Regions from separate parts of the Streptomyces sp. NPDC043853 genome, predicted to be linked through region 1. Evidence: riboswitches for the same ligand, from Rfam matches in the RefSeq annotation. Region 1 holds a riboswitch; each other region holds the start of a gene.
What was found. A riboswitch is a leader RNA that binds a small molecule or an ion and turns the genes downstream of it on or off. The one in region 1 is predicted to bind cyclic di-AMP.
Positions count from the first base shown of each region.

Region 2: it holds a riboswitch for cyclic di-AMP, as region 1 does, so the genes downstream of both, AC067U_RS12725 (transglycosylase family protein) here and AC067U_RS04850 (M23 family metallopeptidase) in region 1, are expected to answer to the same signal.
Region 3: it holds a riboswitch for cyclic di-AMP, as region 1 does, so the genes downstream of both, AC067U_RS01765 (M23 family metallopeptidase) here and AC067U_RS04850 (M23 family metallopeptidase) in region 1, are expected to answer to the same signal.

Region 1 covers NZ_JBWKDJ010000001.1:1,136,029-1,140,786, reverse strand. Annotated here, with positions in the region: gene AC067U_RS04855 (M16 family metallopeptidase) at 1-1,034, shown strand, start outside; cyclic di-AMP (ydaO/yuaA leader) riboswitch at 1,306-1,464, shown strand; gene AC067U_RS04850 (M23 family metallopeptidase) at 1,478-2,263, shown strand; gene AC067U_RS04845 (GntR family transcriptional regulator) at 2,507-3,157, shown strand; gene AC067U_RS04840 (HPr family phosphocarrier protein) at 3,482-3,763, opposite strand; gene AC067U_RS04835 (bifunctional acetate--CoA ligase family protein/GNAT family N-acetyltransferase) at 3,948-4,758, shown strand, end outside.
Region 2 covers NZ_JBWKDJ010000004.1:102,726-107,483, reverse strand. Annotated here, with positions in the region: gene AC067U_RS12730 (transglycosylase family protein) at 40-1,296, shown strand; cyclic di-AMP (ydaO/yuaA leader) riboswitch at 1,572-1,748, shown strand; gene AC067U_RS12725 (transglycosylase family protein) at 1,752-2,480, shown strand; gene eno (phosphopyruvate hydratase) at 2,746-4,032, shown strand; gene AC067U_RS12715 (FtsB family cell division protein) at 4,116-4,598, shown strand; gene AC067U_RS12710 (DUF501 domain-containing protein) at 4,630-4,758, shown strand, end outside.
Region 3 covers NZ_JBWKDJ010000001.1:422,531-427,288, reverse strand. Annotated here, with positions in the region: gene hpnH (adenosyl-hopene transferase HpnH) at 1-444, shown strand, start outside; gene AC067U_RS01775 (aspartate aminotransferase family protein) at 441-1,832, shown strand; gene AC067U_RS01770 (tyrosine-protein phosphatase) at 1,881-2,687, opposite strand; cyclic di-AMP (ydaO/yuaA leader) riboswitch at 2,951-3,114, shown strand; gene AC067U_RS01765 (M23 family metallopeptidase) at 3,119-4,171, shown strand; gene AC067U_RS01760 (SGNH/GDSL hydrolase family protein) at 4,464-4,758, shown strand, end outside.

The DNA.
Region 1 (4,758 bases):
GCCTGCCCAAGGCGCTGGCCCTGCTCGCCGAGGCGCTGCGAGCCCCCGCCTTCGCCGACGGCGAGGTGGACCGGCTGGTCCGCAACCGGCTCGACGAGATCCCGCACGAGCTCGCCAACCCGCAGCGCCGGGCCGCCAAGCAGTTCTACAAGGAGCTGTTCCCGGCCGGCTCGCGGATGTCCCGGCCGCGCCAGGGCACCGAGGAGACCGTCGCCCGGATCGACTCCGCCGCCGTGCGCGCCTTCTACGAGGCCCACGTACGCCCCGCCACCGCCACCGCGGTCGTCGTCGGCGACTACACCGGCATCGACCTGGACGCGGTGCTGGCGGACACCCTGGGCGGCTGGACCGGCGGTACCGCCGCGCCCCGCCCGGTGCCCCCGGTGACCGCCGACGACACCGGCCGCGTGATCATCGTGGACCGGCCCGGCGCGGTGCAGACGCAGCTGCTGATCGGCCGGATCGGGCCGGACCGGCACGACCGCGTGTGGGCGGCCCAGGTGCTGGGCACGTACTGCCTGGGCGGCACCCTGACCTCCCGGTTGGACAAGGTGCTGCGCGAGGAGAAGGGCTACACCTACGGGGTGCGCGCCTTCGGGCAGGTGCTGCGGTCCACCCGGGAGGGCACCGGAGCGGCCATGCTGGCCATCAGCGGCTCCGTGGACACCCCGAACACCGGTCCGGCGCTGCAGGACCTCTGGACGGTGCTGCGGACGCTCGCCGAGGGCGGCCTGACCGATGCCGAACGGGACGTGGCGGTGCAGAACCTGGTGGGCGTGGCCCCGCTGAAGTTCGAGACCGCGGCCTCCGTCGCCGGCACCCTCGCCGACCAGGTCGAGCAGCAGCTCCCGGACGACTTCCAGGCGGAGTTGTACGCGCGGCTGGCCGAAACCGGCACCGTGGAGGCGACGTCGGCCGTGGTCAGCGCCTTCCCGGTGGACCGCCTGGTGACGGTGCTCGTCGGTGACGCGGCGCAGATCGCCGAGCCGGTGCGGGCGTTGGGCATCGGCGAGGTGACCGTGGTCGCCAACTGACCGTGATCACCCGCTGATTGCGGTCGCCGACCGACCGTGCCGGCGACGGCCGGCCGGGTCAGGCCGCCGTCAACTGGGTTTCGGGGCAAGGGGTCCTGGCGCGTTGTCCGCCAGGGCCCCTTTGCGCTTGAATGTCCGGGTTGCGGGTGGGGTTGCCTGTATGTCGTGTGGCGTACGCAACAAAAACCCGTGTCCATTTGGTGATCGAGTGATGATCCGCCTAGCGTCGGTCTCGCTGTCCGTCAGCTGCAACAGCCGCACCCGCGGCACCGGACAGCGATCGCCGAGTCCCCGTCAGGCGCGAGCCTGGGGAGCCGGGGACCCACATCAGTCCCTGGGGTGAATCGGACCGCCTCCGCGCGAGGGGTCCGTAGGAGACCTTCCTGCTCCGAACCCGTCAGCTAACCCGGTAGGCGAGAAGGAAGGAAAGGATCACCCTTTTCATGGGCACTCGTGGCGCCGGCAAGCACCGTGGTTCCAGCCGCCTGACGAAGAAGACCGCCGGCATAGCCGGGATCGCCGCCCTCGCCACCACCGGCGTCATCGGCGCCTTCGCGGCCCCGGCCTTCGCCGCCGACAACGACCACGCGCCGCAGGACGCGGGCCTGAACACGATCAGCGTCGGTGACGACGCGGCCGGCGAGATCGAGGCCCAGGCTGACGCCCAGCAGGCCGCCGCCGAGGCCGCCGCCCTCAAGGCCCAGGCCGAGGCCGAGGCCAAGCAGCGGGCCGCCGAGGCCAAGCGCATGGCCGAGGTCCGTGCGAAGGCGGAGCGCGAGGCCAAGGAGCGCGCCGAGCGCGAGGCCGAGCGGAAGCGGCTGAACACCTTCGTCTCCCCGCTCTCCGACTCCTACGTCTCCACCCAGTACAAGGCGGGCGGCGGCATGTGGTCCTCCGGCAGCCACACCGGCATCGACTTCCACGCGGCCTCCGGCACCGTGGTCCGCGCCGTGGGCATGGGCACCGTCGTCGAGGCGGGCTGGGGCGGCGCCTACGGCAACAACGTGGTCATCAAGCACGCGGACGGCACCTACACCCAGTACGGCCACATGTCCTCGCTGAACGTGCGCGTCGGCCAGCAGGTCACCCCGGGCCAGCAGATCGGCCTGTCCGGCTCCACCGGCAACTCCAGCGGCCCGCACCTGCACTTCGAGGCCCGCACCGGCGCCGACTACGGCTCGGACATCAACCCGATCACGTACCTGCGCCAGCACGGCGTCACCGTCTGACCGGACGAGTCACCGTCTGACCGGACGAGTCACCGTCTGACCGGACGCGTGACCGTCCGACCGGACGCACCGCCCGAAGATTCCAGAAGAAGGCCCCGGCTCACCGAGCCGGGGCCTTCTTCTGTTTTTCCCCTCCGCGCTCGGAAAATTCGGCGCTCTGCCATACAGTTCTTGGACCGGTATCCGATCGGTGCCGGTATCCGTGACGGAATCGGCGGCTCGTAATCAGGCGGAGGTCCGGTCTTGCGTATTCCTGCGCATGCGGTGTGTACGGCAATTCGCGACGATATTGTCGCCGGCGTCTTCGAACCGGGCAGCAGACTCACCGAGGAACTGCTGGCCCGCCGGTACGGGGTCTCCCGGGTCCCGGTCCGCGAGGCGCTGCGCACCCTGGAGTCCGAGGGTTTCGTGATCACCCGGCGGCACGCGGGCGCGTGCGTGGCCGAGCCGACCGTGCAGGAGGCGGCGGACCTGCTGGAACTGCGGATGCTGCTGGAGCCGCTGGCGGCGGCGCGGGCGGCCCGGCGCCGTACGGACGCCCACCTGAAGGTGCTGCGGGGGCTGGTCCGGCTGGGCCAGGAGCGGGCCCGGCAGGGGCAGGGCGAGGACCTGCGGGCGCTGGGCGGCTGGTTCCACGAGACGCTGGCCCAGGCGTCGGCCAGCCCCGGCCTGATCGCGCTGCTGGCGCAGCTGCGGCACAAGGTCGCCTGGATGTTCGCCGTCCAGGCGCCGGTCCGTCCCGTGGAGTCCTGGGCGGAGCACGGTGCGATCGTGGACGCGGTGGCGCGGGGCGACGCGGAGCGGGCCCGTGCCCTGATGGCGGCGCACGCGGAGCGGACGGAGGAGGCGCACCGGCCGCGCCGGCACGGGGCGCGGGCGCGTGCGGTGCGGTGAGGAGTCGGCAACGTGACGTCAACACGGCGGGCGGCGAAATGTAACACCGGCCGTATACAAAGAATGGGCTGCCGGGTGCGCGGCCACTTTGAGTATTTCCGGGCGGTGGCCGGTCCGCGTATTTTCCGGTGCCCCGGAATTCGAGAGAAGCCGGGTATTCTCGCGCCGCCCGTCCCCGCTTTCTCGATTTCACGTCCGCCCGCTCGTTCGAGGCGTACGTGAAATGTGCCGGCGGCGTCGCGTCCGGGGGAATTCACCACATGCCGGAGCCGCGGCTCCCGACCAAGTGGAGCCGCGGCCCTGGGGTGTGCGGGGACCGGAGGGTCAGACCGTCTCGGGGAGTTCCTCCAGGCCTTCGGCCACCAGCTTGGCCAGGCGGTCCAGCGCGACCTCGGCGCCCTCCGCCTCGGAGGCGAGCACGATCTCCTCGCCGCCCTGGGCGCCCAGGCCCAGCACCGCGAGCATGGAACCGGCGTTGACCGGGGTGCCGTCCGCCTTCGCGATCGTCACCGGGATGCCGGAAGCCGTCGCCGCACGGACGAAGATCGAGGCGGGACGAGCGTGCAGGCCCTCGGCCCAGCCGACGTTGACGCGGCGCTCTGCCATGGTGGTTGCCCTTCAGGTTCTGGCGGTTGTCTAGACCAGTCTCTCACGGTGTGCGGAATGCTCCGACCGACCTCCGGTCCGGTGTCCTCGCCGTGGGACCTTCCCCAGCTTGCACCGATTTACCCCGTATGTACCCCACGCCGCGCGAGGGCCCACCAGCCCGTTCCGGCCTTAAGATCACCCCATGACCACCGCGTCGGATCCCTCGTACCCGGCCCACTGGGAAGCGGACGTCGTGCTGCGTGACGGCGGCACCGCCCGCATCCGCCCGATCACTCCCGAGGACGCAGACCGGCTGGTCAGCTTCTATGCGCAGGTCTCGGAGGAGTCGAAGTACTACCGCTTCTTCGCCCCGCACCCGCGGCTCTCCGACCGCCAGGTCCACCGCTTCACCCACCATGACTACGTGGACCGCGTCGGGCTCGCCGCCACCGTCGGCGGCGAGTTCATCGCCACCGTGCGCTACGACCGGATCGACGCCGAGGGCCGCCCCGCCTCCATCCCCGCCGACCGGGCCGAGGTCGCCTTCCTCGTCCAGGACGCCCACCAGGGCCGCGGCGTGGCCTCCGCCCTCCTCGAACACATCGGCGCGGTGGCCCGCGAACGCGGCATCCGCCGCTTCGTCGCCGAGGTGCTGCCCGCCAACACGAAGATGATCAAGGTGTTCAAGGACGTGGGCTACCAGCAGACGAGGAGCTTCGCGGACGGCTCCGTGCACCTCACCCTCGACCTCGAACCGACCGCCGAGTCCCTCGCCGTCCAGCGCGCCCGCGAACAGCGCGCCGAGGCCCGCTCGGTGCAGCGGCTGCTCGCCCCCGGTTCCGTCGCCGTGATCGGGGTCAGCCGGTCCGGCGGCGGCGTGGGCGCCGCCGCCCTGCGCAACCTGCGCGACAGCGGCTTCCGCGGCCACCTCTACGCGGTCAACCACGCCCTCCCCGCCGGCGGCATAGCCGGTGACCTGCTGGAAGGCGTCCGCGCCTACCGCTCGCTCGCCG
Region 2 (4,758 bases), on a different contig from region 1:
CACGGAACTTCCCCGCTGTCACGCGAAAGGTCCACCCTCATGCGTTCCGGGAACGGCCGTCACCGTAGGCCCCGTCAGGCACCCGCGTTCGTCGTCGCCGCCGGTGTCACCGGCTCGGCGCTCGCGCTGCCGCTGCTCGCCGCCACCAACGCGTCCGCTGCCGACACCGGCACATGGGACCGGGTGGCCGACTGCGAGAGCGGCGGCACCTGGAGTGCCGACTTCGGCGGGGGCGCGTACGGCGGACTGCAGTTCACGCAGGACCAGTGGGAGCGCGCCGGAGGCCTCGACTACGCCTCGCGCGCCGACCTGGCGAGCCGCTCGCAGCAGATAGCCGTGGCCGAGCGGGTGCTGGCGGCCGAGGGCCCGCAGGCCTTCGGGGCCTGCGCCGACCAGGCCGGGCTGGACAAGAACACCCCGGCCGCCCAGGTGAACCCGGGGCAGACGCAGATCGAGCGGCAGTCCGAGGCCAGGGAGCGGGCGGAGAAGTCCCGCGCGGAGAACCAGCAGGAAAACTCCACGCCGGTCGGCACCCCGGGCGGGGTGTTCATGCCGGGCATGCCGGCCATGCCGACGCCGGTGCCCCCGGCCGCCGAGCCCACGGCCCCGGTGGCCCCCGTCGCCCCGGAGGCCCCGGTGGCGCCCGAGGGGCAGCCGGCCCCGACCGCTCCGACCACGCCGCCGTTCACGGGCAACCCGACGGCCCCGCCGATCACGCCGGTCACGCCGACGACTCCGGGCACTCCGGGCACTCCGGGCACTCCAGGAACTCCCGGCAATCCGAATACTCCTGGCACACCCGGCACCCCCGGCAATCCGAACAACCCCGGTACCCCGGGCAATCCGAACACCCCGGCCGCGCCGACCACCCCCGGTGCGCCGACCACCCCGGCGAGCCCGTCCGCCCCCGGCACCCCGTCCGCCACCCCCGGCAGCCCGGGTGCCGTGACCGGAACGCCCATTTCCAGCACGACCCCGGACCCGTCGGCATCCCCGTCCGCCGATCCGTCAGCTTCCGCCGCGCAGCCGGGCGGAACCGCGCAGACCGACCCGGCGGCGGGCACCGGACGCCACCGCGGGGCCCCCGCGGTCGAAGCTCCCGCCCCTTCCGGCACTCCGGCCCCGCAGTCCGGGCCCACCTACACCGTCCAGGCCGGCGACAGTCTGACGAGCATCGCGGACGCCAAGGGCGTGAAGGGCGGCGCAAAGGCCCTCTACCAGGCCAATGAGCAGGTCATCGGGACCGATGCGAACCTCATCAAGCCGGGTCAGAAACTGGATGTAACCCCGGAATAGGGCCAGTTCGGACGACCGGAAAGCGATCAATGTCCCTTTCGTGCAAGTGAGACATGCGTCTCTTCCCGTCAACTGGCGTGTCCTACCTGTGACCTTCGGCGAACCGGCCCCTCACCTGCGCAAACACCCCTCCGGGGAGCGCAAGTAGGGGCCGTTTCGGGTACAAGACCCCGATTGAACATCCGGGCGGGACCTGTCTACCTTCTGAATCGCTCGCCACCGCGGGCCCCTTCGACCGCATCGCCGAGTCCTGCCGGCGGGCGGAGGGAACAGTCGTCGCGCAAGCGCCGAAGGCAGGAGCGGGGGAACCACAGGTTTTCCGCCGGAACGCGACCGTTCTGACCGACGGTCACCGACCGGCTAGGGGTAAAGCCACGCGCTAGGACGCGAGGCCGGGCAACTCACTCGCCCGAACCCGACAGCTCACCTCGCAGGCGTCGGTGAGGAGAAGTTCCATGCTGCTTTCCGGCAAGGGCAAGCACCGTCGCGCCAGCAAGGCCACCCGCATCGTCACGCTCGCCGGTGTCACCGGTGCCGCGATCGCCGCCCCGCTGATGGCCGCGGGCACCGCGAACGCCGCCACCGCCTCGCAGTGGGACGCCGTCGCCAAGTGCGAGTCCGGCGGCAACTGGTCGATCAACACCGGCAACGGGTACTACGGCGGCCTGCAGTTCTCCGCCTCCACCTGGGCGGGCTACGGCGGCAAGAACTACGCCCCGCAGGCCAACCAGGCCACCAAGGCGCAGCAGATAGCCGTCGCCGAGAAGGTGCTCAAGAGCCAGGGCAAGGGCGCCTGGCCGCACTGCGGCAAGGGCCTGACCAACTCCGCGTACAACGGCGGCGGCGGCACCGGCACCTCGAACGGCTCCTCCTCCAAGGCCAAGCCCGAGACCAAGAAGGCCGCGCCGAAGAAGGAGACGAAGCGCACCGAGACCTTCACCACCCGGTCCGAGCGCTCGAACACCCCGGCCCCGACCAAGCCCGCCGCCAAGCCGGCCACCCCGGCCCCGGCCACCCCGAAGACCGGCAACGGCTCCTACGAGGTCAAGTCCGGCGACACCCTCGGCGCGATCGCCGACGCCCACCACGTCCAGGGCGGCTGGCAGAAGCTGCACGAGCTGAACAAGGACATCGTCCCGGACGCCGATCTGATCTTCCCGGGTCAGAAGCTGAACCTTTCCTGACACCTGCTCGAACCCTTCCCGCCGCTTCCCGGCGGCAGGACACCCGCCCGGCGCGTCCCCGACGCGTCGGGCGGTGGTGTGTACGGCCGGGAGGCCCCGGACCGGGATGTATGTCCGGGTAGACGGGTATTCGGGCTCTTTTTCGTCCCAGGACCCGGGCGGTCGACCGGCCGACCGCCCGGCTCCGGTTAGGCTCTAGTCCGGCAGGGGTCGTGCCACGGCCCCCAGATGCCGCCGCACACCTAGCGTCACATCCCAGAAGGAGATGCTCGTGCCGTCCATCGACGTCGTCGTAGCCCGGGAAATCCTGGACTCCCGAGGCAACCCCACGGTCGAGGTCGAGGTTGGCCTCGACGACGGCAGCACCGGCCGTGCTGCAGTCCCCTCGGGTGCCTCCACCGGTGCCTTCGAGGCCATTGAGCTCCGCGACGGGGACCCCAACCGCTACCAGGGCAAGGGTGTCGAGAAGGCCGTTCTCGCGGTCATCGAGCAGATCGGCCCCGAGCTCGTCGGCTACGACGCCACCGAGCAGCGCCTGATCGACCAGGCCATGTTCGACCTGGACGCCACCGACAACAAGGGCTCCCTCGGCGCCAACGCCATCCTGGGCGTCTCCCTGGCCGTGGCCCACGCCGCGTCCGAGGCCTCCGACCTGCCGCTGTTCCGCTACCTGGGCGGCCCGAACGCGCACCTGCTGCCCGTTCCGATGATGAACATCCTCAACGGCGGGTCGCACGCCGACTCCAACGTGGACATCCAGGAGTTCATGATCGCGCCGATCGGCGCCGAGTCCTTCTCCGAGGCGCTGCGCTGGGGCACCGAGGTCTACCACACCCTCAAGTCCGTGCTGAAGGGCAAGGGTCTGTCGACCGGCCTCGGCGACGAGGGCGGCTTCGCCCCGAACCTCGGCTCCAACCGCGAGGCCCTGGACCTCATCCTCGAGGCCATCAAGCAGGCCGGCTACGCCCCGGGCAAGGACATCGCGCTCGCGCTCGACGTCGCCGCGTCCGAGTTCTACAAGGACGGCAAGTACAACTTCGAGGGCCAGGCCCGCTCGGCCGCCGAGATGACCGAGTACTACGAGGAGCTCGTCTCCGCGTACCCGCTGGTCTCCATCGAGGACCCGCTGTTCGAGGACGACTGGGCGGGCTGGAAGGTCATCACCGAGAAGCTCGGCGCCAAGGTCCAGCTCGTCGGTGACGACCTGTTCGTCACCAACCCGGAGCGCCTGGCCCGCGGCATCGAGGAGGGCACCGCCAACGCCCTGCTCGTGAAGGTGAACCAGATCGGTTCCCTGACCGAGACCCTGGACGCCGTCGAGCTCGCCCAGCGCAACGGCTTCAAGTGCATGATGTCGCACCGCTCCGGCGAGACCGAGGACGTCACCATCGCCGACCTCGCCGTCGCCACCAACTGCGGCCAGATCAAGACCGGCGCCCCGGCCCGCTCCGAGCGCGTCGCCAAGTACAACCAGCTGCTGCGCATCGAGGAGATCCTCGACGACGCCGCGGTGTACGCGGGCCGCTCCGCGTTCCCGCGCTTCAAGGGCTGATCGGTCCCTGAGCCTCCGTACGTCCCCGCCCGCGGTCCCGTACCGTGTGCGGGGACGTACTGCGTAATAAGGGGAGGCGCGACATGGCCGGGAACCGGGACCGGTTCTCCACCGCGACCAGGCTCAAGCAGCTCGGCGAGCGCACCGCAGCCCACGTCTACCGCTCCCAGTCGCGCCGTCAGGTCCGGCGCAGCCGGCTCACCGGCCGCGCCGCCCTCCTGGTCCTCGTCCTCTGTACGCTGGTCGTCGCCCTCGCGTACCCGATGCGCCAGTACGTCTCCCAGCGCTCGGAGATCACCGAGCAGCAGCGGGCCGCCGACGAGGCGCGCCAGCGCCTCGAAGAGCTCCGCGACGAGAAGGCCCGCTGGCAGGACCCGGCCTATGTGAAGCAGCAGGCGCGCAAGCACCTGCACTTCGTCCAGCCGGGGGAGGTCGGCTACACGATGGCCGACCCGGACGCCGAGGCCGAGGAGCGGCGCCGCACCGAACACGGCGCGGCCGACCGCCCCTGGTACTCGAACGTCTGGGACGGCGTGGACAAGGCCGACCGTCCCGACACCGACTGAATCAACCGCGAACGAAGAGATTCCTCCAGGCATGCAGACGCCCCCGCCCCAGACCGACCGGACCGAGCCGACCGCCGCCGACATCGAGGCGTTCCAGCAGCAGCTCGGCCGACCGCCGCGCGGGCTCCGCGCCATCGCGCACCGCTGCCCCTGCGGTCAG
Region 3 (4,758 bases), 710 kb from region 1:
ATGATGATCTCGCCCGCCTATGCGTACGAAAAGGCGCCCGACCAGGAACACTTCCTCGGTGTCGAACAGACCCGCGATCTCTTCCGCAAGGCATTCGCCGGCGGCAACCGGCGGCGCTGGCGCCTCAACCACTCCCCGCTGTTCCTGGACTTCCTGGAGGGCAAGGCCGATTTCCCGTGCACGGCCTGGGCCATCCCGAATTACTCCCTCTTCGGCTGGCAGCGCCCCTGCTATCTGATGAGCGACGGCTACGTGCCGACGTACCGGGAACTCGTCGAGGACACCGACTGGGACGCGTACGGCCGCGGAAAGGACCCGCGCTGCGCGAATTGCATGGCGCACTGCGGATACGAGCCCACCGCGGTCCTCGCCACCATGGGATCCCTGAAGGAGTCCCTGCGGGCCGCCCGCGAGACCGTCTCGGGGAACCGGGACCAGCGGTGACCGGTCGGCCGGAGTTCGACCTCCGCGCCCTGCTGGCCGAGCGGGGCGCGGAACGGTACGAACTGCACGCGAGGCACCTCAACCACCAACTGCCGCGCATGCTGCACACCATCGGCTTCGACAAGGTCTACGAACGGGCCGAGGGCGCCCACTTCTGGGATGCGGAGGGCAACGACTACCTGGACATGCTGGCCGGGTTCGGGGTGATGGGCCTGGGCCGGCACCACCCCGTGGTCCGCCGCGCCCTGCACGACGTCCTGGACGCCCAGCTCGCCGACCTCACCCGGTTCGACTGCCAGCCGCTGCCGGGCCTGCTCGCCGAGAAACTGTTGTCGTACAGCCCGCACCTGGACCGGGTGTTCTTCGGGAACAGCGGGACGGAGGCGGTGGAGACCGCGCTGAAATTCGCCCGGTACGCCACCGGCCGCCCCCGGGTGCTCTACTGCGACCACGCCTTCCACGGGCTGACCACCGGCTCGCTCTCGGTCAACGGCGAAGGCGGCTTCCGGGACGGCTTCGCCCCGCTGCTGCCCGATACGAAGATCGCCCTGGGCGACCTGGCCGCGCTGGAGCGGGAGCTGCGCAAGGGCGACGTGGCGGCCTTCGTGGTGGAGCCGGTCCAGGGCAAAGGGGTGCACGCCGCCCCGCCCGGATTCCTGCCGGCCGCGCAGGAGCTGCTGCACCGGCACAAGGCCCTGCTCATTGCGGACGAGGTGCAGACCGGGCTCGGCCGCACCGGGGATTTCTATGCGTACCAGCACGAAAAGGGCGTGGAGCCGGACCTGGTGTGCGTGGCCAAGGCGCTTTCCGGGGGATACGTCCCGGTTGGGGCCACCCTCGGCCGGGAGTGGATCTTCCGGAAGGTCTACTCGTCCATGGACCGGGTGCTCGTGCACTCGGCCAGCTTCGGGTCCAACGCGCAGGCGATGGCGGCGGGCCTGGCGGTGCTCTCGGTCATGGAGGACGAGGGGATCGTGGCCCGCGCCCGGACGACGGGGGACCTGCTGCGGGGGCGCCTCGCGGCCATGGTGGACGAGTACGAGCTGCTGTACGAGGTCCGCGGGCGCGGCCTGATGGTCGGCATCGAGTTCGGACGTCCCTCCTCGCTCGGGCTGCGCAGCCGCTGGGCCATGCTGCAGGCCGCACGGAAGGGGCTGTTCGCCCAGATGGTGGTGGTTCCGCTGCTGCGGAAGCACCGGATCCTCACCCAGGTCTCCGGGGACCACCTGGAGGTCATCAAGCTCATTCCGCCGCTGATCGTGGACGAGCGGGACGTGGACCGCTTCGTGACGGCGTTCCGGGAGGTCATGGACGAGGCCCACGAGGGCGGCGGGCTGATGTGGGAGTTCGGCCGGACGCTGGTGAAGCAGGCCGTCGCCGACCGGTGACGACCTGCTCCGCCCGCGGGCGAGGGCGCGCCCGGGCCTGCCGGTGCGTCAGACCAGGAGCCGGGCGCGCAGGCTGCCGAGGGTCTCGGGCGTGAGTCCGAGGCCCTCCGCCAGGTAGCCGTCCACGCCGCCCCAGGTCTCGTCGATGGTGTCGAACGCGGCCGTGAGGTACTCGGCGCGGGCGTCGAACAGCGGCGCGAGGAGCTCCATCACCTCGGGCGAGCGGGCCTCGGGCGCGTCGCCGTTGCGGCGGATGCGGTAGCGGCGGTGGGGGGCGTTGGACTCCAGGTAGTCCGCCAGGATCGCCTCGCGTCCGACGCCCAGCGCGAGCAAGGTGACCGCGATGGAGACCCCGGCCCGGTCCTTGCCGGCGGCGCAGTGCATCAGGGCCGGCACGCCGTCCGCGGCGAGGGAGTGCACCACCCGGCTGTGCTCGGCGGTCCGGGTCAGGACCGTCTGCCGGTACGAGCGGGTCATGCGCGCCGCGGCCCGGCCCTCGCCGAGCAGCGCCCGCAGCTGCTCCAGGTCGCCGTCGCGGACCATCTTCCAGAACTCCTTGCCGTCCGCCGGGTCGGAGAGCGGAATATTGACATTCCGGACACCCGGCAGCTCGACGTCGGGACCCTCCAGCGCATGGTCCGCGGCGTTGCGGAAGTCGAAGATCGTGTGCAGTCCGAGCGATGCGAGAAACTCTGTATCGGTTTCGGTGGCATGTGCGAGATGTCCGCTTCGGAATAGAACTCCCGATCTGACCCTCCGTCCGTCCGGGGTCGACAAGCCGCCCACATCACGGAAGTTGCGCACTCCGGACAGTTCGGGCTCAGTGGACGAAGTGCCGGGTATCTGCTGGGTCACACGAACTCCTCCGCGTCGGTGGTGCCTCGTGAGCAGGATCATACGGTGACGTTGAGTGCCTGCTCGCGGAACTCGAATTCCCTGCCCCGTACGGGTGTTACGGAACCCGAAAGATCCCGAATGGACGCAGGGTGACCGCAATTCCATTGATCCATCACTTCGATGATTCCTTCACGGGAATTCGCGGCTTGTTCCATACGCCCGAACTGGATTACGGTCAGCCCCGATCCGGGTGGACCGCCGAATCCTGCCGCTACCCGGGAAACCGCAACCCGACCAATCACGTGTACGGCAGGAGCGGGGGAACCAGGTAAGCCGCCGTTTTTGGATCTTTGTCTCCGGACGGCTCGGGGTGAAGCCGTCTCCGACGGCCGGACATCTCCAGTCCGAACCCGACAGCTCACCTCGCAGGCAACGGAGAGGAATGCGCCATGCCCGGAAAGGGTAAGCACCGCCGCCCCAAGTCCAGCCCGATATCCCGCGGTTTCGTCGCGGCCGGCACCGGTGGCGCGGCCCTCGCGCTCCCGCTGCTCGGAGCCGCCTCCGGTGCCGCGAACGCGGTCGAGCTCCCCGCCGTGCGCGCCGCCGCCCTCCCCGCCGCCCTCCCCGCCGCCGCGCTTCCCGCGCAGGCTCCGGCCGCCGCCGTCCAGGCGGTGCCCGCCTCGCTGCGGCAGGCCCCCTCCGTCTACACCGTGGCGCCGGGCGACTGCCTGTCGCAGATCGCCCAGGATCGGGACATCCCGGGCGGATGGCCCAGCCTCTACGCCGACAACCGCGAGGCCGTCGGCTCCGATCCGAACCTGATCCACCCCGGTCTGCGGCTCACCCTGGACGGTGCGGACGCTGCGGGCGCCGGCCAGGCGGAGGCCCCGGCGGAGCAGCCGGCGGCCCCCGAGGCCGAGGCGCCCGAGCAGGAGGCCCCGGCCGTGCGGGAGGAGGCTCCGCAGGAGGAGGCCCCGCAGGCCGCCGCCCCGCAGACCTCCGTCCCCAAGTCCGCCGCCCCCAAGTCCGCCGCCCCGCAGCGGACCACGGCCGGCACCGCCTCCCGCAGCGAGCGCGAGGCGGCCCCGGCGAGCGCCGCCGGCTTCGTGGCCCCGGTCATCGCCGGCATCAACACCCCCTACAAGGCCAGCGGCAGCATGTGGGCCAGCGGTACCCACACCGGTGTCGACTTCGGTGCCACCTTCGGCACCAGCGTCAAGGCGGTCGGCGCGGGAACCGTGGTCTCGGCCGGCTGGGCCGGCTCGTACGGCAACGAGGTGATCATCCGGCACGCCGACGGTCACTACTCGCAGTACGGCCACATGTCGCAGCTGTCGGTCTCGGTCGGCCAGACCGTGACCGCCGGCCAGCAGGTCGGCCTGGTCGGTTCCACGGGCAACTCCACCGGCCCGCACCTGCACTTCGAGATCCGCACCACCTCGAGCTACGGCTCGGACATCGACCCGCTGGCCTACCTCCGGTCGAAGGGCGTCAGCGTCTGACCGGAGCGAATCCGGACATCTGAATAAAACCCAGTCAACCGAGGGCAAGCAGGTGCGATCGGGTGCAACCGAGGTGACTGGGGCAACTGACGGACCGTCCGTCCGTCAGGGGGCCGGGGCCGGGATTCCGAGGGGGATTCCCGGCCCCGGCCGCGCCCTTGGGCGAGCCTCCGGTCACGTGTCCGGTCGCGCGACCGGACGTATTCCACTGCACCGGGTGGTAAAGATCACTCCCCGTCAACCCTTGGCTACGGTCGCGTAGGTCACAGGTGTCGGGGAAAGATAAGGCAGTGTGGCAGGCGACGACTCGACGAACTCGACATTCCAGACCATTGGCTCGTACGCGGCGCTCGGCGACAGCTTCACCGAGGGTGTGGGGGACCCGGGACCGGGTGACACCTTCGTAGGCTGGGCCGACCGGTTCGCCGTACTTCTGGCCGACCGACGCGAAGAGCACGACTTCCGCTACGCCAACCTCGCCGTACGGGGGCGGCTGCTGGACCAGATCGTGGCCGAGCAGGTACCGCGGGCCAAGGAGCTCGCGCCCGACCTGGTCAGCTTCTGCGCCGGCGGCAACGACATCATCC